Regions from separate parts of the Streptomyces sp. NPDC051677 genome, predicted to be linked through region 3. Evidence: riboswitches for the same ligand, from Rfam matches in the RefSeq annotation. Region 3 holds a riboswitch; each other region holds the start of a gene.

Region 1 (6,911 bases), on a different contig from region 3:
AGGAGCACGCCACACCCCACGAGCGGGGCACGCGCGCGGGCGGCCAGAATTACGCGCGGGTGCAGGCGCGGAGCAGGGGCGCGCGGGGAGGCCGTGAGCGCGGGGTGTCCGGGGGCGCGGGGTGTCCGGGGGCCCGTGCAGGCGCGGGTCGTGCCACGCCGCCGCTCAGCGTGGCCGGCCCTCGCCCCCGCCGGCGGCGAAGCCCACTGCCCGACTCCGCCTTCGCCTCCGCCTTCGCGAACGAACCCCACGCGCGCGTGCGCCCGCCGCGACGCTCACGCGCGCGTGTCCGCCACGCAGGCCACGCGCGCGTGCCCCACCGGAAGCGGCTCGCCTACGCGCGCACGTCTGTGCTCAAGCCGGGCGTACCACGCTGTGGATGATCGACTCGCCGGCGTAGTAGATCGACTCCTCGCGGACGTAGGCGCCCGGCTTCGGGGCGTGGATCATCATGCCGTTGCCTATGTAGACGCCGACGTGGCTGACGTCGTCGTAGAAGAAGACCAGGTCGCCGGGCTGGGCATCGGCGAGGGAGACCGTGGTGCCGGCGTTCACCTGGTCGTAGGTGGTGCGCGGGAGGGTGACGCCGGCGGCCTTCCAGGCGGCCTGGGTGAGGCCGGAGCAGTCGTAGGAGTCGGGGCCCGTGGCGCCCCAGACGTACGGCTTGCCGATCTGCGCGCGGGCGAAGGCGAGCGCCTTCTCGGCCTTGGTGGCGTACGAGGAGTCCGCAGGGGAGGTGGACCCGGTCCCGGTCCCGGTCTCCGTGCTCGACGAGCCCGCGCCGCTCTCCTGCTGCGCCGCGGCCTGGTCCGCGGCCTGCTGTCGGGCGAGTTCCGCCGCCTGCCGGGCGGCCTCCTCCCGCTTCTGCGTCTCGATCGCCGCGAGGCGGGCCTTCTCCTGGGCCGTCAGCTGGGACAGCAGCTCGCGCGCGTCGCCGAGCTTCTTCTGGACGGTGGCCTTGGCGGTCTTCAGGTCGCTCTGCGTGTCGGTGAGCGATGCGAGGCTCTCCGTGGCCTCCCGGCGCTTCTGCATCGTCGCCGACTGCTCGGTGACGAAGTCGTCGACCGCACCCTTCTGGCGGTCGGTCAGCCGGCTCATCAGCTGGTTCTGGTCGAAGTAGTCCTGCGGGGTGTCCGCGAGCAGGAAGGTCGCCGTGTCGGGGGCGGAGGCGCCGGTGCGGTACTGGGCCGCGGCATAGGAACCCAGCTCCTCCCGCGCCTCGTTGAGCTTCTGGGTGCGCTGCGCGACGTCGTCCAGGAGGTTGTCGACCCGCTTGCGCTGCTTGGTCGTCTTCTCCTTGGCGGCGTTGTAGTTCTCGGTGGCCGACTCCGCCTGGCGATAGAGGTCGTCGACCTTCTTCTCGACCTCCTCCAGGCTGGGCTTGCCGTCGTCCGACGGGGTCGCGTTCGCCGTCTGGGAGAGCAGGGCCACGGACGTGAGCGCGGCGGTGGCGAGAGCGGGCGTGCGGATGCCTGCCACGCGCGGGCCCGCGGAGCGCGGCTTGCGGTGCTGCGACGCCAAGGGAGGCGACTCCTTCCAGTGCTCCGCCTACCGGGTTAGCTGTCGGGTTCGGGCGGGTAGATCATCGGAAGGGTTGCCCTACGGCCGCCTCCCCGAGAGGGAGTTGGGCCGATTCACCCCAGGGTTTCGGTGGGTCCCCGGCTCCGGCTGGCGCGAGCGGGCGCGTCGGATTCGGCGGAGGCCGCGCGGCCCGGCGGGGTTCGCCGGTGCGGGTCGTACGGCCTGTCCGGCACGGTAGCCAACTCGTGTGGCCCGTGTGAAGGTTGATGGGTGATATGCCCGATACGTCTTCGTGACCTCGGGCTGTGGTCTCGTGCTTCGACCATGTCCGTCGCGGATCGTGACGGCGGTCTGCCGGAGGGTGAGTGGGGGATGTTTCCGGGAGGGCGGCCGGTTGTCAGTGGCGCCCCCTAGACTCGGAGAGCGATGAGCAGCCTCTTTGACGACAGCTTCCTGGCGGACCTCCAGGGCCCCCGCGCCCACGAGGACGAACCCCCGCCGCCGCCCGAGGACGATCACGGACCGGAGTCGGTTCCGGACGATCTGTTCGGCGGGAAGTTCGACGTGCCCCCGGACCGGGACGCCTACTACCGCGACGGCGCCCCGCGCCCGGCGCTGGACGCGGCGGCGCTCCTGGAGGGGCTGAACGAAAACCAGCGCGCGGCGGTCGTCCACGCCGGCACCCCGCTGCTCATCGTGGCCGGCGCCGGCTCCGGCAAGACGCGCGTGCTCACCCACCGCATCGCCCACCTGCTGGCCGAGCGCAACGTCCACCCGGGGCAGATCCTCGCGATCACCTTCACCAACAAGGCCGCGGGCGAGATGAAGGAGCGCGTCGAGCAGCTCGTCGGCCCGCGCGCGAACGCGATGTGGGTGATGACGTTCCACAGCGCGTGCGTGCGCATCCTGCGCCGGGAGAGCAAGAAGCTCGGCTTCACGTCGTCGTTCTCGATCTACGACGCCGCCGACTCCAAGCGCCTGATGGCCCTGGTCTGCCGTGACCTGGACCTCGACCCCAAGCGCTACCCGCCCAAGTCCTTCAGCGCCAAGATCAGCAACCTCAAGAACGAGCTGATCGACGAGGAGGACTTCGCCGCCCAGGCCGCCGACGGCTTCGAGAAGACCCTCGCCCAGGCCTACGCCATGTACCAGTCGCGGCTGCGCGAGGCGAACGCCCTCGACTTCGACGACCTGATCATGACGACGGTCAACCTGCTGCGCGCCTTCCCGGACGTCGCCGAGCACTACCGCCGCCGCTTCCGCCACGTCCTCGTCGACGAGTACCAGGACACCAACCACGCCCAGTACGCCCTGGTCAGGGAGCTGGTCGGCACCTCCGAGCACCCCGTCGACGTGCCGGTGAACGAGTACGACGTGCCGCCCGCCGAGCTCTGCGTCGTCGGTGACGCCGACCAGTCGATCTACGCCTTCCGGGGCGCGACGATCCGCAACATCCTCCAGTTCGAGGAGGACTACGCGGACGCGACGACGATCCTGCTGGAGCAGAACTACCGCTCCACGCAGACGATCCTGTCCGCCGCCAACGCGGTCATCGAGCGCAACGAGTCCCGCCGCCCCAAGAACCTGTGGACCAACGCGGGCGCCGGCGCGCGCATCACCGGCTATGTCGCCGACACCGAGCACGACGAGGCGCAGTTCGTCGCCGACGAGATAGACCGACTGACGGACGCGGGCGACGCGAAGGCCGGTGACGTCGCCGTCTTCTACCGCACCAACGCCCAGTCCCGTGTCTTCGAAGAGATCTTCATCCGGGTCGGCCTGCCCTACAAGGTCGTCGGCGGCGTCCGCTTCTACGAGCGCAAGGAGGTCCGGGACGTCCTGGCCTACCTGCGTGTGCTGGCCAACCCGGAGGACTCGGTGCCGCTGCGCCGGATCCTCAACGTGCCCAAGCGCGGCATCGGCGAGCGCGCCGAGGCGATGATCGACGCCCTGTCCCAGCGCGAGAAGATCAGCTTCCCGCAGGCGCTGCAGCGCGTCGACGAGGCCTACGGCATGGCCTCGCGGTCGACGAACGCCGTGAAGCGGTTCAACGCGCTGATGGACGAGCTCCGTACGATCGTCGAGTCGGGCGCGGGGCCCGCGACGGTCCTGGAGGCGGTGCTCGAACGCACCGGCTACCTCGCCGAGTTGCAGGCCTCCACCGACCCGCAGGACGAGACCCGTATCGAGAACCTCCAGGAACTCGCCGCGGTGGCCCTGGAGTTCGAGCAGGAATCCGGTGCGGGGGAGGGCGAGGGCGCGACGCCGCCCGGGCTCTCCGACTTCCTGGAGCGGGTCGCCCTGGTCGCCGACTCCGACCAGATCCCCGACGAGCAGGAGGACGGCTCGGGCGTCATCACCCTGATGACCCTGCACACCGCCAAGGGCCTCGAGTTCCCGGTCGTCTTCCTCACCGGCATGGAGGACGGCGTCTTCCCGCACATGCGCGCCCTCGGCCAGACCAAGGAGCTGGAGGAGGAGCGCCGGCTCGCGTACGTGGGCATCACGCGCGCGCGTGAACGGCTGTATCTCACCCGGTCGTCGCTGCGCAGCGCCTGGGGGCAGCCGTCGTACAACCCGCCGTCCCGGTTCCTGGAGGAGATCCCGGCGACGCACGTGGACTGGAAGCGGACGGGGGCGACCGCGCCCGTGTCCTCCGGCCCGGTGTCCGGGGTGGCCGCCTCGCTGTCCTCGTCCCGCTCGCGTTCCTCGGCCGCGGGCGCGTCCGGCTTCGCGACCCGCCGGACGGCGGAGAAGCCGGTGGTCGCGCTGACCGTCGGCGACCGCGTCACCCACGACCAGTTCGGACTCGGCACGGTCGTCGGCGTGAAGGGCACGGGCGCGAATGCGGAGGCCACGGTCGACTTCGGCGACACCAAGCCGAAGCGGCTGCTGCTGCGGTACGCGCCGGTGGAGAAGCTCTAGACGCGAGAAGGCCCGACGTCGGCGGCCCGCAGGCGAGTTGCCTGGTCGCGGTCGCTTACGTCGGGTTGAGTCCGTGGCTGCGCAGCCACGGCAGCGGGTCGATGGCCGAGCCGCCCGCGGGCCGGACCTCGAAGTGCAGGTGTGGTCCGGTGGAGTTGCCGGAGTTGCCGGAGTAGGCGATCGGGTCGCCGGCCTGCACGGTCGTACCGGAGGAGACGCGGTAGCTGGAGAGGTGGCAGTACCAGGTCTCCGTGCCGTCCTTCGCCGTGAGGATCAGCATGTTGCCGTAGGCGCTGTTCCACTGCGTCCGCACGGTGCCGTCGGTCGCCGCCATCACCGTCGTGCCGTACGAGACGGGGAAGTCGATGCCGGTGTGCTGGGACATCCAGTTGATGCCGGCCTGGCCGAAGTAGGCGCTGAGGCCGTGCTGGGCGACCGGAAGGGCGTACTTGGGGCGCAGCCGCTCCTTGCGGGCCGCCTCCGCCGCCGCCTTCTTCTTCTCGGCCTCCTGCTGCTCCTTGAGGTCGATGCGTTCCTGCGTCCGGCTGGCCCGGTCGGCGAAGTCGTCGGCCCCGGCGCTGAGGGTCGCGAGCTGGGCGTCCAGCTTGTTGTTGGCGGCGGACGGCTTCACCGGCTGAGCGTCCGGCGCGGACGCCGTGGTGTCCTTGCCCTCGCCGCCGGTCAGCGTGCCGACCGAGGCCGCGGCGATCCCGGCGACGCCCATCACGCAGGCCGAGGGCACGGCCACGGTCAGCAGGGCGGAGCGCTTCGCGGGCATACGGCGCCGGGAGCGGTTCGCGTTGCGGGCGGCCGCCCGTCCGAGCGGGGCGGGGGCGGCCTCCTCCTGGTCGTCGAGGAGCAGAAGCGGGTCGCTGGCGGGCGACTCGCCCTCGGCCGGGGCGGGTTCGTCGGACCCGAGGTGCTGGAAGGTGGCGGTGGCCTGCTGGTCGAACGGGACCTCGGCCTGCTGCTCGTACTCGTCGGCGGCCTCGGCGGAGGTGTTCTCGCTGCCGTCTGCGTTCCACTGCGTGGCGTCGTACGCGCCGGTGTCGAAGGCCTGCGTGCCCCATTCCCACTGCTGGGTCTGGTCGGCCGGGCTTGCGGACTGGTCGGGCTGCAGCCATGCCGCGGCGTCCCACTGCCCGCTGGCATCGGGTGCCGTCGCCTGCTGGGGGACGGCGGCCAGGTGGTGGTGCTGGTCGGTGGACCAGGTGGTCGCGTCGTACACGCCCGAGTCGTAGGCGGCGTGGTGCTGGGCCGCGTACCCGTCGTAGTGCAGGGCCTGGTGGCTGCCGGTGCTCCAGTGGGTGCTGTCGTACGCGCCGGTCCCGCTGTCGCCCGGGAACTCGCAGAAGAGGGGGTCGGCCGCCGGGAAGTGCCCGGTCGGGTGGGCGCCGGCGTCGAAAACACCGGTCTCCTGGCCGTGGTACGGGGTGAAGCCGTCGTACGGGGCTTCCTGGGTGCCGTACGACGCGTAGTGCGCCGAAGCGGCGTCGGAAGCCGGGGCCGGGGGGGTCATCATCCCCGACGGGTGACGGTCGTTCACCAACTTCTCTTTCGCCGACAACAGGGGCTGCCAGAGCAGTGCGGCGACTGTACCCGTCGGTACGCGGGCACGACAATCTTCTGCAGGTTTCGTGCTCGCAGGAAAGGGGCATTCGGCCGTGTTTCGGGGGACGGCGGGCGCGGGTTTGGCCCTACGTTCGAATAGCGTTCGATGACGGAGGGGTGTCGGACGCTCGTGGCACGGCTGTCGGGGCGCGATCAGGCCACGGTGAGGCCGCCGGTGCGAGCGCCGGCGGATGCTCCCGGGTGCGCCGCGTCGGGGCTCGCGTCGAGGGCCTGGCGGATGCCCGTCGCGACGGCCGGATGCACGGGCAGGGCGAGGTGGCCGATGCCGGTCACCCGCACGTTCTGCGCCAGCAGGTCGGGGTGGTCGACGCAGGCGCTCTCCAGCGGGTCCATCAGGTGGTCGAGATCGCTCCAGAAGCTGACGAAGTGCGTACGGCAACCCGGCGCGGGCCGGGCGAGCTCCTCGATCACCTCCGACCCGGGGCGCATCTGCCGCACGATCGGGTGAGCGTTCGCCAGCGGCGCCACCCGGGTCCCCGAGTGCGGGGTGCCCAGCGTGACGAGCGTCCGGACGCGGACGTCACCGCCCAGCCGCTGCACGTAATAGCGGGCTATCAGGCCCCCCAGGCTGTGTCCGACCACGTCGACCTGCCGGCTTCCGGTGCGCTCGCAGATCTCCTCTATGTGCCGGCCGAGCAGCTCGGCCGCCGTGCGGATGTCGCACGTCAGCGGCGAGTAGTTGAGCGACTCCACCCGGTGCCTGCCGTGCTGGGCGAGACTGCGGCGCAGCAGGACGAACACGGAACGGTTGTCTATGAACCCGTGCAGCAGGACGACCGGAGGCGGGCCGACCTGGGCGGGCAGCTGGGCGGGGTCCGCGACGCCGGCGGCCC
Region 2 (6,911 bases), on a different contig from region 3:
TGCAGATCACCGGCGGCGCCGGCTACGACGACTCGGGCCTGCTGCGCCTCGCGACGGGGGAGTCCTTCACCACGCCCGTCTTCGCCGGTCTGTGGAGCGACGCCGGGTTCGGCGGCGCGAGCCGCACCTGGCACGCCTACCAGCGGGCGCACGTGATCCCGGACGCCGGACAGGACCGGCCGGTGCTGTTCAACTCCTGGGAGGCCACCTACTTCGACATCTCCGAGGAGCAGCAGGCGACCCTCGCCCGGCGCGCCGCGGCGATCGGCGTCGAGCTGTTCGTCGTGGACGACGGCTGGTTCGGGGCGCGCACCGGCGACCACGCCGGACTCGGCGACTGGCGGCCCAACCCCGACCGCTTCCCGAACGGCCTGAAGCCGCTCGCCGACTACGTGCACGCCCTCGGCATGCAGTTCGGCATCTGGGTCGAGCCCGAGATGGTCAACCCCGACAGCGAGCTGTACCGGGCGCACCCCGACTGGGTGCAGTTCCAACCGGGACGAAAGCGGACGGAGTTCCGCAACCAGCTCGTGCTGAACCTCGCGCGCGAGGACGTCCAGGAGTACCTCTGGGAGCAGCTCGACGCGCTCCTGTCCAGCGCCCCCGTCGACTACGTGAAGTGGGACTTCAACCGCTGCTTCACCGACGCCGGCTGGCCGGACGATCCCTACCCGCAGCGCCTCTGGGTGGACCATGTGCGGGCCCTCTACGCCCTGCTGGACCGGCTGCGGGCCGCCCACCCGGGCGTCGCCTTCGAGTCCTGCTCGGGCGGCGGCGGACGCATCGACCTCGGGATCATGAGCCGCACCGACCAGGTGTGGACCTCCGACAACACCGACCCCCTGGACCGGCTCGACATCCAGCACGGCTTCAGTCAGATCCACCCCGCCAGGGTCATGGCCGCCTGGGTCACGGACAGCCCGAACGCCCAGCTCAACGGCCGGGTCAGCTCGCTGCGCTTCCGGTTCGTCAGCGCCATGGCCGGAGTGCTCGGCGTCGGCGGGGACCTCTCGGAGTGGAGCGAGGAGGAGCTCGCCGAGGCCCGGGAGTGGGTGGAGCTCTACAAGGAGATCCGGCCCCTCGTGCAGCACGGCGACCTCTACCGGCTGCGGCCCCCGGCCGGCGGCCTGAGCGCCGTCCAGTACGTGCGCGGCGACGAGGCGGTCGTCCTCGCCTGGCTCCAGGCGCAGCGGTTCGGCGAGCCCGTTCCGGCGCTGCGGCTGCGGGGACTCGACCCGACAGCATCGTACGAATGCCGTGAAACGGGCGAAGTGCACCGAGGGGCCGTGCTGCTGCACCACGGGCTGCGGATTGGGCTGCGAGGCGACCTCGATGCGACGGTTATCCGACTGCGTCGCATTTGAGGAGTCTGTCCGAATTGGAGCCTTAATTCCAACTCGCTGCGGAATAAGGGAACCTGGGGAAGTCTCACGTGAGCAGCGTCATATTCGTGACCGTACGTCGTGCGTCATGCTCACGTAATTCGCATGCCTTTCCAGGGGGTTCGGCGAAAAGCGGTCCTTTTGATTGACGGAGCGTGACTGGGAATTCGCACAGCGGATCAAGAGAATTGCGTTGTCCGTGCAACCTCTGCTTGTCCCTGTGCGTCTTGGTCGCTTACGTTCCACACCAATCCGGACGGACGCCTAATCCTGCCGCCGTCCGGTGTCCGCACACTCACCCGTACCCGGCAGGAGCGGGGGACCCACAGGCAGAACCGCCTGTTCCGGTCCCGGAACAGGCTTGGGGTAAAGCCGTGCCTCGGCGCGGCCGGACATCTCCAGTCCGCACCCGACAGCTCACCTCGCAGGCGCCGGAGAGGAATTCGTCATGCCCGCGAAGGGTAAGCACCGCCGTCCCAAGTCCCAGCGCTTCACCCGTTCCATCGCCGTCGCCGGAACCGGCGGCGTCGCGCTCGCCCTTCCGCTCATAGGCGCCACCGGCGCCCATGCGGCCCCCGTGCAGTCGGCTTCCCAGTCTGTTGCGCAGACGGTTGCGCAGTCCGTTTCCGAAAAGGCCGTGCAGTCCGTTCCGGTGGCGCAGAAGAAAACCGCTGCCACGAACACCCGGACGTACATCGTGCGGTCCGGCGACTACCTCTCGAAGATCGCCGACGAGCAGCACGTCAGCGGCGGCTGGCAGAAGCTGTACCAGGACAACCGGGCGGCCATCGGCAGCGACCCGTCGCTGATCCACCCCGGCCTGAAGCTCTCGATCGGCAAGAAGGCCACGACCGGCAGCACCAAGTCGTCGTCCGGTTCGTCGTCGTCCTCGTCTTCCTCCGCGAAGGCGACCACCCAGGCCGCCGAGAAGACCACCAGCACCTCCAGCGGTTACGTCCTCCCCGTGGCCGGCGCGACCATCGGAACCGGTTACCACGTGGCCGGCAGCATGTGGTCCAGCGGCTACCACACCGGCGTCGACTTCGTCGTCCCGACCGGCACCTCCCTCAAGGCCGTGGGCGCGGGCACCGTCGTCTCCGCGGGCTGGGGCGGCGCGTACGGCAACCAGGTCGTCATCAAGCTCGCCGACGGCTACTACGCCCAGTACGGTCACCTCTCGCAGCTCTCCGTCTCGGCCGGCCAGACCGTGACCGCGGGCCAGCAGATCGGCCTGTCCGGCGCGACCGGCAACGTGACCGGCCCGCACCTGCACTTCGAGATCCGCACCACGCCGGACTATGGCTCGGACGTGGACCCGGTCGCCTACCTCCGCTCGCACGGCGTCGCCGTCGGCTGACCCCGCCGACGACCGCACGCCACACGCCTGACCACGCCTGACACGCAGCCGAAGGCCGGACCCCGATCCCCGGGTCCGGCCTTCGGTGTTTCCGCATGCCGGCCCCGCCGACCGGACCTTGCGTGTTCGTGATCGTTTCATTGCGGCCGCGTGGCAGCCCTTTTCGTCCCCTCGACAGGCGGGGCACGGTGGGGCCACAGTGATCTCCGTCAGGGGGCAAGCGCTTTCTACCGTTCTTCGGAGGTCCCGTGCCCGGCGCCGACCGACGCACCGTCATCAACCGGTTCCTGAGTACCGCGGCGGCCGTGACGCTTCTGGTCGGCGCCGCACCGCCCGCCCTGGCCGCGGCCGGCGGCACGGACCTCGTCCGCCCCGACGACCGGCGGCTCGCCTACGAGGGGCACTGGGGCCGTACCGCCGAGGCCGCGATCACCGTCAACTCCGGTTCCCGGCTGCGGTTCCGGTTCGCGGGCGGCGCCGTCCACGCCCTGTTCGACGTCTCGTCGGTCACCGTGCCCGCGCAGGTGTACGTCTCGGTCGACGGGGGCCCGAAGACGCTGTACGCCGTCGACCGCGCCGACCTCGCGATCACGGCGACCGGGCGGGGTCCGCACACGGTCGAGCTGTCCCTGAAGGACGTCTACTCGCGGGCCGGGCGGTGGACGCCCCCGCTGGAGACCGGAGTCGTGCTGACCGGCATCAAAGGCCGGCTCCTCGCCCACCATGCGGTCAAGAAAGGTGAGTTGGCGTTCTACGGCGACTCCGTCACTCAGGGTGTGATGGCGCTCTGCGAGGTCAACACCTCCGACTGCGCCGACGGCACGGCCGCGTACCCGACCCTCGTCGCCGACGCCCTGCACGCCGCGCTCACCCAGGTCGGGTTCGGGCGGCAGGGTGTGATCCAGACCGGGAACGGGGGAGTGCCGACCGCCGGTGACGCCTACGGCTGGAACTTCGCGGGCTCCCCGGCGCGCCCGGACCGCAACGCCGACGTGATCGTCGTCAGCCAGGGAACCAACGACACCGCCTACGGCTCGACCGAGTTCCGTGCCGCCTACCGCTCCTACCTCGAGCGCCTGCGGTCGGCCGCCCCGCACGCCCGCATCCTCGCCCTGCGCCCCTTCGACGGGTCGCGCGCCGCCGACATCGCCGCGGTGGTCGACGAACTCGCCGACACTCGCACGGAGTTCGTCGACACGACCGGCTGGCTCTCGGCGGCGGACGGCGACTTCCACGGCGCCGTCCACCCGAGCGCCCAGGGTCACCGCAAGGCGGCCGACCGCCTCGTCGCCCTCATCGGACACCTCGCGAAGGAGCACCGATGAACGTCACCCGACGCCGAAGAGCCGGCGTCGTCTCCGGTCCCCGCACCTGGACCCGCCGGGCGCCAACAGGTGCCCAGGCCGTCCCTCACCACCCCGCCCACTGAAGGAGTCGCTTCCCGTGACGACCACGCGCAGAGCATTCGGAGCCCTCGCCGCCGGAGCCGCCCTGGCCGCCCTCGCCCCCGCCGGCGCCGCGAGCGCCACGCCCCGCCACCGCCGTCTGATCGCCCACGACGACTTCCGGCACGGTCTGCGCCAGTGGGCCGTGGAACTGGAGAAGGGCGGGACCGTCACCGCCTCCCGCGGCGCCCTGGAGGTCGACGTGCCCGCCGGGGCCACGATCTGGTTCAGGCGGCCGTTCGAAGGACCGTACGTCCTCGAATACGTCGCCACGCCCGTCTCCGCGGGCGGGGTCAACGACCGTGTGTCCGACCTGAACAACTTCTGGAACGCCGTCGACGTCCGCTCCCCGGACGACCTCTTCGCCACCCCGCGCGGCGGCGCCCTCGCCGAGTACGACTACCTCAAGGCGTACTACGTCGGTTACGGCGCCAACACCAACACCACCACCCGGCTGCGCCGCTACGTCGGCGAGGCCGGGGTGCGCCCACTGGTCTACGACTACACCGAGCCGCTGCTCGTCGCGAACGAGCCGAACCAGGTGCGCATCGTGTCCGACGGCTCGGCCGTGCGCTGGTGGAACAACGGGCGGCTCGTCTTCGACTACACCGACCCGGAGCCGTACACCGGCGGGCACTTCGCGTTCCGGACCACGTGGAGCCACTTCCGCATCAACGACTTCCGGGTGTGGTCCCTTATTCCCTGATTGGCCAACTCTTTAGGAGTGGCTTATCTCACCGTCCGTCAACCCCTTCCTACGGTCGCGTAAGTCACATTCGAAGGTGAATCATGAACTGCTGTGGCAGACGATTCGAAGAATGACAACAGATCAGTGATCGGGTCGTACGTGGCGGTGGGGGACAGCTTCACCGAGGGCGTCGGCGACCCCGGCCCCGACGGGGCGTTCGTCGGCTGGGCGGACCGGTTCGCGGTACTTCTCGCGGACCGGCGGCCCGAAGGCGATTTCAACTACACCAACCTCGCGGTCCGTGGAAAGCTGCTCGACCAGATCGTGGAGGACCAACTCCCCAGGGCGGTGCGGCTCGCCCCGGACCTGGTCTCCTTCTGTGCGGGCGGCAACGACATCCTCCGTCCCGGCACCGACCCGGACGAGGTCGCCGAGCGCTTCGAGCGCGCGATCGCGTCCCTGACCGCCGCAGCCGGCACGGTCATGGTGACCACCGGCTTCGACACCCGTGGCGTTCCCCTGCTCAAGCATCTGCGCGGCAAGATCGCCACCTACAACGGGCATGTCCGTGCCGTCGCCGACCGGTACGGCTGCCCGGTGCTCGACCTGTGGTCCCTGAAGTCCGTGCAGGACCGCAGGGCCTGGGACGGCGACCGGCTCCACCTCTCCCCGGAGGGGCACACGCGCGTGGCGCTGCGCGCGGGGCAGGTCCTCGGCCTCCAGGTACCGGCCGACCCGGAGCAGGCCTGGCCGCCGCTCCCGCCGCGCGGCACCCTCGACGTGCGGCGCGACGACGTCCACTGGGCGCGCGAGTACCTGGTGCCGTGGATCGGACGCCGGCTGCGCGGGGAGTCCTCCGGCGACCACGTGACCGCCAAGGGCGCGCTGTCGCCGGACGACATCAGGATGCGGATCGCGGCCGTGGCCTGAGCGCTCCTGAGCGGGCCGGAGCGGGTGACCGCCTGGGCCGCTCCACCAGTGAGGTGAGCACACGGGAGTGGTGCGCGGGCGGGGGGGGGGGGGGGGGGGGGGGGCGGGCCGCCCCCCCCCCCCCCCCCCCCCCCGCCCGACACCTCGAAGGACCGGTGCCGCATGCCCCTTTCCCGTACGCCCGTCGCCGCGGCTCTCGTCGCCCTGCTCGCCCTGGGCGTCCCGGCGCTCGCCGCGCCCCCGGCCGCCGCGGCCGTCCGGCTCGCACCGGCCGGCCACGCCACCGCCACCGCCACCGTCACGGTGAGCGGCGAGGGCAGCGCGAGCGCGGCGCCCGACCTCGCGGTCGTCGGCGCCGGCGTCGAGGCCTCCGCCAAGACCTCGCAGGCCGCGCTGGAGACACAGAACAAGGCGGCCGCCGCGCTGCTGGCCGCCGTCCGCGCCCAGGGCGTCGCCGACCGGGACATCCGCACGCAGAGCGTCTCCCTCAACCCCGTCTACGACTACACGGGCGGCACCGCGCGCCTGAAGGGCTATCAGGCCGCGCAGTCCTTCTCGGTGAAGGTGCGCCAGGTGGCGCGGACCGGCGCGGTCCTGCAGGCCATCACCGACGCCACCGGCGACGCGGCCCGCATCACCTCCGTGGCCTTCGACCTCTCCGACCCCGCCCCGCTGCGGGCCCGCGCCCGCGAGGCCGCGCACGACGACGCCCACGCCAAGGCCGAGCAGTACGCCCGCCTCAGCGGCCGCCGGCTCGGCCGCCTCGTCTCACTCAGCGAGGACGCCTCCACCTCCCCGCACCCCGCCCCCGCCTCCGCCGACACTCCCGGCATCAGCGCCGTGCCGGTGGCTCCCGGCGAGATCCGCGCGACAGCGACGGTGACAGCGGTGTACGAACTGGACTGACCCGGGGTCGTCCGGCGGATCAGGCGACCGCCGGTCGGCGCCGATGAGGGCGGCGCGCCCTTTCCCGCGCCGTGACCCGCCGGACGGCCCCGAGGGTTCGGTCCAGCTCGATGCGCTTCGTACCGTCGGCTGTGGTGCCGTGGTGGGCGGGGGTCGGGTGTGCGGGCGGGGCTGGGTGAGGCGGTTGGGTGGGTCGGGGTGTT
Region 3 (6,911 bases):
GACCGTACGGCCGTGGCGGCCGGCTTCGGCCTGCTGCGGCTCGCCGGCGCGCCCTCCCTGGGCTGGCTGGACGTGAAGACGTCCGGTGACGTCGAGGTGCCCGTCATCGAGACCGCCATCGACGAGGAGCTCGCCCGGTTCGCCGAGGAGGGCCCCACGGCCGAGGAAATGGAGCGCGCCCAGGCCCAGTTGGAGCGCGAGTGGCTCGACCGGCTCGGCACCGTCGCCGGCCGTGCCGACGAACTGTGCCGCTACGCCGTCCTGTTCGGCGACCCGCAGCTCGCCCTGACCGCCGTCCAGCGCGTGCTGGACGTGACGTCCGAGGAGGTGCAGGAGGTCGCCAAGGCCCGCCTGCGCCCCGACAACCGCGCGGTGCTCGTCTACGAGCCGACCGCTGCCGAAGCCCCCGCCGACCAGGACGAGAACGAGGAGGCGGCCCAGTGACCGAGCTCGCCACGATGGACTTCCACCCCCAGCCCGCGGCGGGCGAGGCCAAGCCCTGGGCGTTCCCCGCGCCGGAGCGCGCCGCGCTGGCCAACGGCCTGACCGTGCTGCACTGCCACCGGCCCGGCCAGCAGGTCGTCGCCGTCGAGATCCTCCTCGACGCGCCCCTGGACGCCGAACCGGCCGGCCTCGACGGCGTCGCCACGATCATGGCGCGAGCCTTCTCCGAGGGCACCGACAAGCACTCCGCCGAGGAGTTCGCCGCCGAACTGGAGCGCTGCGGCGCCACCCTGGACGCGCACGCCGACCACCCCGGCGTCCGCCTCAGCCTCGAAGTGCCGGCCTCGCGCCTGCCCAAGGGCCTCGGTCTGCTCGCCGACGCCCTCAGGGCGCCCGCGTTCGCCGACAGCGAGGTCGAGCGCCTCGTCCGCAACCGCCTGGACGAGATCCCGCACGAGCTCGCCAACCCCTCCCGGCGCGCCGCCAAGGAGCTCTCCAAGGAGCTGTTCCCGGCCACCGCGCGCATGTCGCGCCCGCGCCAGGGCACCGTGGAGACGGTCGAGAAGATCGACTCCGCCGCCGTGCGCGCGTTCTACGAGAGGCACGTGCGCCCCGCCACGGCCACCGCCGTCGTCGTCGGCGACCTCACCGGCACCGACCTGGACGCCCTCCTCGGCGACACCCTGGGCGCCTGGACGGGCTCCTCGGCCCAGCCGCGGCCCGTGCCGCCGGTCACCGCCGACGACACCGGCAGGGTCGTCATCGTGGACCGCCCCGGCGCCGTCCAGACGCAGCTGCTGATCGGCCGGATCGGCGCCGACCGGCACGACCGCGTGTGGCCCGCGCAGGTGCTCGGCACGTACTGCCTGGGCGGCACCCTCACCTCCCGCCTGGACCGCGTCCTGCGCGAGGAGAAGGGCTACACCTACGGCGTCCGCGCCTTCGGGCAGGTCCTGCGGTCCGCGCCGGACGGCTCGGGCGCCGCGATGCTCGCCATCAGCGGCTCCGTGGACACCCCGAACACCGGTCCCGCCCTGGAGGACCTCTGGAAGGTGCTGCGCACCCTCGCCGAGGGGGGCCTGACCGACGCCGAGCGCGACGTCGCCGTGCAGAACCTGGTCGGGGTGGCGCCGCTGAAGTTCGAGACCGCCGCTGCCGTCGCGGGCACGCTGGCCGACCAGGTCGAGCAGCACCTGCCCGACGACTACCAGGCGACGCTGTACCAGCAGCTCGCCGCGACCGGCACCGTGGAGGCCACCGCGGCGGCCGTGAACGCCTTCCCGGTGGACCGGCTGGTGACCGTCCTCGTCGGCGACGCGGCTCAGATCAAGGAGCCGGTGGAGGCCCTCGGCATCGGCGAGGTGAAGGTCGTGTCCGCCGAGTAGGCGGACCGGCAGGCGCGGTGCACGCGCCAACGGCACACGCGCGCAGGGGCCCTGGCCGACGGAAACGTCACCAGGGCCGCTGCGTGTCCGAATTGAGGCGGAGGTTGCCTGTCTGCCCTGTGGGATGCGCTACAAAAACCGGGATTCGTTTGAGGATTGAAACCCGTCCCGCTTAGCTTCATGCGGGCTGTTCGTCAGGCAGTGCGCCGCAGCCGCGGCACCGGACAGTCATCGCCGAGTCCCCGTACGGCGCGAGCCAGGGGAGCCGGGGACCCTCCCTCCTGTCGCCGCCTTCGCGGCTGGAGGGGCCCAGAAGTCCCTGGGGTGAATCGGACGCCCGCGCGAGCCGCGAGGGGGTCCGTAGGAGACCTTCCTGCTCCGAACCCGTCAGCTAACCCGGTAGGCGAGAGGGAAGGAAAGGACACCCCCCACTTCATGGCGTTCACCTGCGCCACCGGGAAGCACCGTCGGCCCAGCCGGATGCAGCGCACCACCGCGCGCGCGGCGGGCGTCGCGGCGCTCACCACCACCGGTGTCATGGCCACCGTCGCCTCCGCTCCGGCCTTCGCCGCCGAGCCCACGCCCGAGCAGACCGGGCTGATCCCCGTCGTCACCGCCGGCGAGGCCGCCGCCGAACAGATCGACGACCAGGTCGCCGTGCAGAAGCAGGCCGCCTACGAGCAGGCCGCGCGCCAGGCGGCCGCCAAGAAGGCCGTGGAGGAGCGCGAGGCACGCGTGCGTGCCGCCCGCGAGGCCGAGCGCAAGCGACTCAACGCCTTCGTGCCGCCGATCACGGGTTCCTACGTCTCCACCGGTTACCACGCCAGCAGTTCGCTGTGGTCCTCCGGCAGCCACACCGGCATCGACTTCCACGCCGCGACCGGCACCACGGTGCACGCGGTCGGCCTGGGCACCGTCGTCGAGGCCGGCTGGGGCGGGTCGTACGGCAACCAGGTGGTCATCAAGATGAACGACGGCACGTACACCCAGTACGGACACCTGTCGTCCATCAGCGTCTCGGTGGGCCAACAGGTCACTCCCGGCCAGCAGATCGGCCTGTCCGGCGCGACCGGCAACGTCACCGGTCCGCATCTGCACTTCGAGGCCCGCACCACGGCGGAGTACGGCTCGGACATCGACCCGGTCGCCTACCTCCGCCAGCACGGCGTGAACGTCTGACGACGCACGGCGACAGATCGTCCAGCCCCGGCCCTCCCGGCCGGGGCTTTCGCCGTTTCCGATGCCCTGCTGTCCAAAAAATATCCATGGATTCCGACCCGCCATCGGAAATTCCCGCTCATTGCAATAGAGTCACGGAACACACGTCAACCGTCGACGTTTCACGGGGATTAAGGCGGAGGTCCGTCATGCGTATTCCGGCGCACTCGGTGTGCACGGCCATTCGGGACGACATCGTCGCGGGTGTCTACGAGCGCGGCAGCCGCCTCACCGAGGAACTCCTCGCCCGCCGCTACGGCGTTTCCCGCGTCCCCGTCCGGGAGGCGCTGCGCACGCTGGAGGCCGAGGGCTTCGTCGTGACGCGGCGGCACGCGGGCGCGTGCGTCGCGGAGCCGACCGAGCAGGAGGCCGCGGACGTGCTGGAGATGCGCATGCTCCTGGAGCCGCTCGGCGCCGCCCGGGCCGCCCAGCGGCGCACGGAGGCCCACCTGAAGGTGCTGCGCGGCCTCGTCCGGCTGGGCCAGGAGCGGGCCAGGAGGGGCAACAGCGAGGATCTGCGCTCCCTGGGCGGCTGGTTCCACGAGACGCTCGCCCAGTCCTCCGGAAGCCACGCCCTGACCTCGATGCTCACCCAGCTTCGCCACAAGATCGCCTGGATGTACACGGTGGAGGCGCCGGTCAACCCCGTGGAGTCCTGGGCGGAGCACGGCGCGATCGTGGACGCCGTGGCGCGCGGCGACGGGGAGCGCGCACGGGCGATCACGGCGCTGCACACCGAGCGCACCACAGTGGCGCACCGACTGCGCTTTTCCGGCGGACCGGAGCGCGTCGACCGTGTGAGGACTTCGCAACCTCCCGTAAACATGACGAGCGTGCGGCATTAACACGAGAGCCGTATACAAAGAGGAGATAATTCGCGGGGGATTATTTCTGCTGCCCGTTGGCGGGAAATGCGAAGGGCTCGCCCGATAATTCGGACGAGCCCCGCAGCCCTCAATTCCCAGGGGTTGATCAGACGGTCTCGGGGAGTTCCTCGAGACCCTCGGCGACCAGCTTCGCGAGACGGTCGAGGGCGATGTCCGCGCCCTCGGCCTCGGAGGCGAGGACGATCTCCTCGCCGCCCTGGGCGCCCAGGCCGAGCACGGCCAGCATGGAGGCCGCGTTGACGGGGTTGCCGTCGGCCTTGGCGATCGTCACCGGGATACCTGCGGCCGTGGCGGCCCGGACGAAGATGGAAGCGGGGCGGGCGTGAAGGCCCTCGGCCCAGCCGACGTTGACGCGGCGCTCAGCCATGTGATGCTGCCCTTCAGGTTCAGGTTGTCTAGACCAGTGTTCCACACGTGAAGCGTGTGCGGGACGGGTCCTTCAGGACCCGTCCCGTGCGGTCGTCGGATCGCGGCCTCGATCCGGCATCCGTCCTGAACAGACTGCCTCGCGCCGTTGTCGGACGCGAGCCGTACTCTGGGCCCCATGCAGAGCGCGTCGGACCGGCACGAGTACCCCGCCCACTGGGAGGCCGACGTGGTGCTGCGCGACGGCGGCACCGCACGCATCCGCCCCATCACCGTCGATGACGCCGAGCGTCTGGTCAGCTTCTACGAGCAGGTCTCGGACGAGTCGAAGTACTACCGCTTCTTCGCGCCCTACCCGCGCCTGTCCGCGAAGGACGTCCACCGCTTCACGCACCACGACTTCGTGGACCGGGTGGGACTCGCGGCCACCGTCGGCGGCGAGTTCATCGCAACCGTACGCTATGACCGCATTGGCGCCGACGGGATGGCCGCCTCCGCGCCTGCCGACGAGGCCGAGGTCGCCTTCCTCGTGCAGGACGCCCACCAGGGCCGCGGTGTCGCCTCCGCCCTCCTCGAACACATCGCGGCCGTCGCGCGCGAGCGCGACATCCGCCGCTTCGCCGCCGAGGTGCTCCCCGCCAACACCAAGATGATCAAGGTGTTCACGGACGCCGGCTACACCCAGAAGCGCAGCTTCGAGGACGGCGTCGTCCGCCTGGAGTTCGACCTCGAACCCACCGAGCGCTCCCTCGCCGTGCAGCGCGCGCGGGAGCAACGCGCGGAGGCGCACTCCGTACGGCGCCTGCTGGCGCCCGGCTCGGTCGCGGTCGTCGGCGCCGGCCGTACGCCCGGCGGCGTCGGCCGAAGCGTCCTCGGCAACCTCCGGGAGGCTGGCTTCACCGGCCGCCTGTACGCCGTGAACAGGGCCTTCCCCGAGGACCTGAAGGAACTCGACGGCGTGCCCGCCCACCGCTCGGTGCGCGACATGGGGGAGCCCGTCGACCTCGCGGTCCTCGCCGTGCCGGCCGAGCACGTGCCCGAGGCCGTCGCCGAGTGCGGCGAGCACGGCGTGCAGGGACTCGTGGTCCTCTCCGCCGGGTACGCCGAGAGCGGCCCCGACGGGCGCGAGCGCCAGCGCGAACTCGTCCGCCACGCGCGCGCGTACGGCATGCGGATCATCGGCCCCAATGCCTTCGGCGTCATCAACACCTCCCCGCAGGTGCGGCTCAACGCATCCCTCGCCCCCCAGATGCCGAGGCCCGGCCGGATCGGCCTCTTCGCCCAGTCCGGCGCCATCGGCATCGCCCTGCTCTCCCGCCTCCACCGGCGCGGCGGAGGCGTCACCGGCGTCACCGGCGTGTCCACCTTCGTCTCCTCCGGCAACCGCGCGGACGTCTCCGGCAACGACGTCCTGCAGTACTGGTACGACGACCCCGACACCGACGTCGCCCTGATGTACCTGGAGTCCATCGGCAACCCGCGCAAGTTCACCCGCCTCGCCCGGCGCACGGCGGCCGCCAAGCCCCTGGTCGTCGTCCAGGGCGCCGGTTCCGCCCCCCAGGGGCACGCCGTGCGGGCGACGCGACTGCCCCACGCGACGGTGTCGGCGCTGCTGCGGCAGGCCGGCGTGATCCGCGTGGACACCATCACCGAGCTGGTCGACGCGGGCCTGCTCCTCGCCCGCCAACCGCTGCCGACGGGACCGCGGGTGGCGATCCTCGGCAACTCCGAGTCACTGGGCCTGCTGACGTACGACGCCTGCCTCTCCGAAGGCCTGCGCCCGCTGCCCCCGCTGGACCTGACCACGGAGGCGTCCGCCGAGGACTTCCACGCGGCCCTCGCGCGGGCGCTGGCCGACGAGACCTGCGACGCGGTGGTCGTGACGGCGATCCCGGCGATCGGGGAGGCGTCGCCCGGGGACGCGGCGCTCGCACAGGCCCTGCGCTCGGCCGCGGCCGCCGCCCCCGCCAAGCCGGTGCTCGTCGTACACGTGGAACTCGGCGGGCTCGCGGCGGCCCTGTCCGCGGCGGCGAGCACGGCGCCGCGCGCCGAAGGGACCCCCCACGCGCGCGTCGCGACGGAAGACACCGGGACCCGATGGCCCGTCCCCGTGGAAGCGCCCGAGGGAGCGCATCTCATCCCCGCCTTCCCCGCCGCCGAACGCGCCGTCCGCGCTCTCGCCGAGGCCGTGAAGTACGCCCAGTGGCGGCGCGAGGCGGCCGACCCCGGCAAGGTCCCCGAGTACGAGGACATCGACGAGAAGGGCGCCGCCGCACTGATCGGCGGGCTCCTCGCGCGCGGGCAGGGCCTCACCCTCGGCGCCGACGAGACGTGCGAGCTGCTCGGCCGCTACGGCATCCGCACCCGCCGGGCGATCCCCGCGCCCACCCCGGACGAGGCCGCACGGGCCGCGGGCGCCCTCGGCTACCCCGTCGCCCTCAAGGCCACCGCACCGCACCTGCGCCACCGCGCCGACCTGGGCGGCGTCCGCCTCGACCTGGCCGACGAGGAGCAACTGCGGCGGGCGTACGCCGAGTTGACGGAGCTCTTCGGCAAGCCCGAGGAGCTCCGCCCGGTCGTCCAGTCGATGGCCCCGCGCGGCGTCGACACC

The links. Region 3 has a riboswitch for cyclic di-AMP ahead of ACIBAF_RS26505 (M23 family metallopeptidase). Riboswitches for the same ligand answer to the same signal wherever they lie in the genome.
Region 1: it holds a riboswitch for cyclic di-AMP, as region 3 does, so the genes downstream of both, ACIBAF_RS19045 (NlpC/P60 family protein) here and ACIBAF_RS26505 (M23 family metallopeptidase) in region 3, are expected to answer to the same signal.
Region 2: it holds a riboswitch for cyclic di-AMP, as region 3 does, so the genes downstream of both, ACIBAF_RS09365 (peptidoglycan DD-metalloendopeptidase family protein) here and ACIBAF_RS26505 (M23 family metallopeptidase) in region 3, are expected to answer to the same signal.

What each region holds. Positions count from the first base shown of each region.
Region 1 covers NZ_JBITCT010000014.1:179,019-185,929, forward strand. The annotation lists gene ACIBAF_RS19045 (NlpC/P60 family protein) at 355-1,521, opposite strand; cyclic di-AMP (ydaO/yuaA leader) riboswitch at 1,529-1,708, opposite strand; gene pcrA (DNA helicase PcrA) at 1,948-4,446, shown strand; gene ACIBAF_RS19055 (M23 family metallopeptidase) at 4,502-5,992, opposite strand; gene ACIBAF_RS19060 (esterase/lipase family protein) at 6,211-6,911, opposite strand, start outside.
Region 2 covers NZ_JBITCT010000006.1:177,489-184,399, forward strand. The annotation lists gene ACIBAF_RS09360 (alpha-galactosidase) at 1-1,364, shown strand, start outside; cyclic di-AMP (ydaO/yuaA leader) riboswitch at 1,669-1,826, shown strand; gene ACIBAF_RS09365 (peptidoglycan DD-metalloendopeptidase family protein) at 1,831-2,739, shown strand; gene ACIBAF_RS09370 (GDSL-type esterase/lipase family protein) at 2,988-4,064, shown strand; gene ACIBAF_RS09375 (DUF6250 domain-containing protein) at 4,183-4,890, shown strand; gene ACIBAF_RS09380 (SGNH/GDSL hydrolase family protein) at 5,017-5,802, shown strand; gene ACIBAF_RS09385 (SIMPL domain-containing protein) at 5,965-6,708, shown strand.
Region 3 covers NZ_JBITCT010000024.1:18,153-25,063, reverse strand. The annotation lists gene ACIBAF_RS26515 (M16 family metallopeptidase) at 1-444, shown strand, start outside; gene ACIBAF_RS26510 (M16 family metallopeptidase) at 441-1,829, shown strand; cyclic di-AMP (ydaO/yuaA leader) riboswitch at 2,052-2,250, shown strand; gene ACIBAF_RS26505 (M23 family metallopeptidase) at 2,265-3,008, shown strand; gene ACIBAF_RS26500 (GntR family transcriptional regulator) at 3,197-3,892, shown strand; gene ACIBAF_RS26495 (HPr family phosphocarrier protein) at 4,020-4,301, opposite strand; gene ACIBAF_RS26490 (GNAT family N-acetyltransferase) at 4,479-6,911, shown strand, end outside.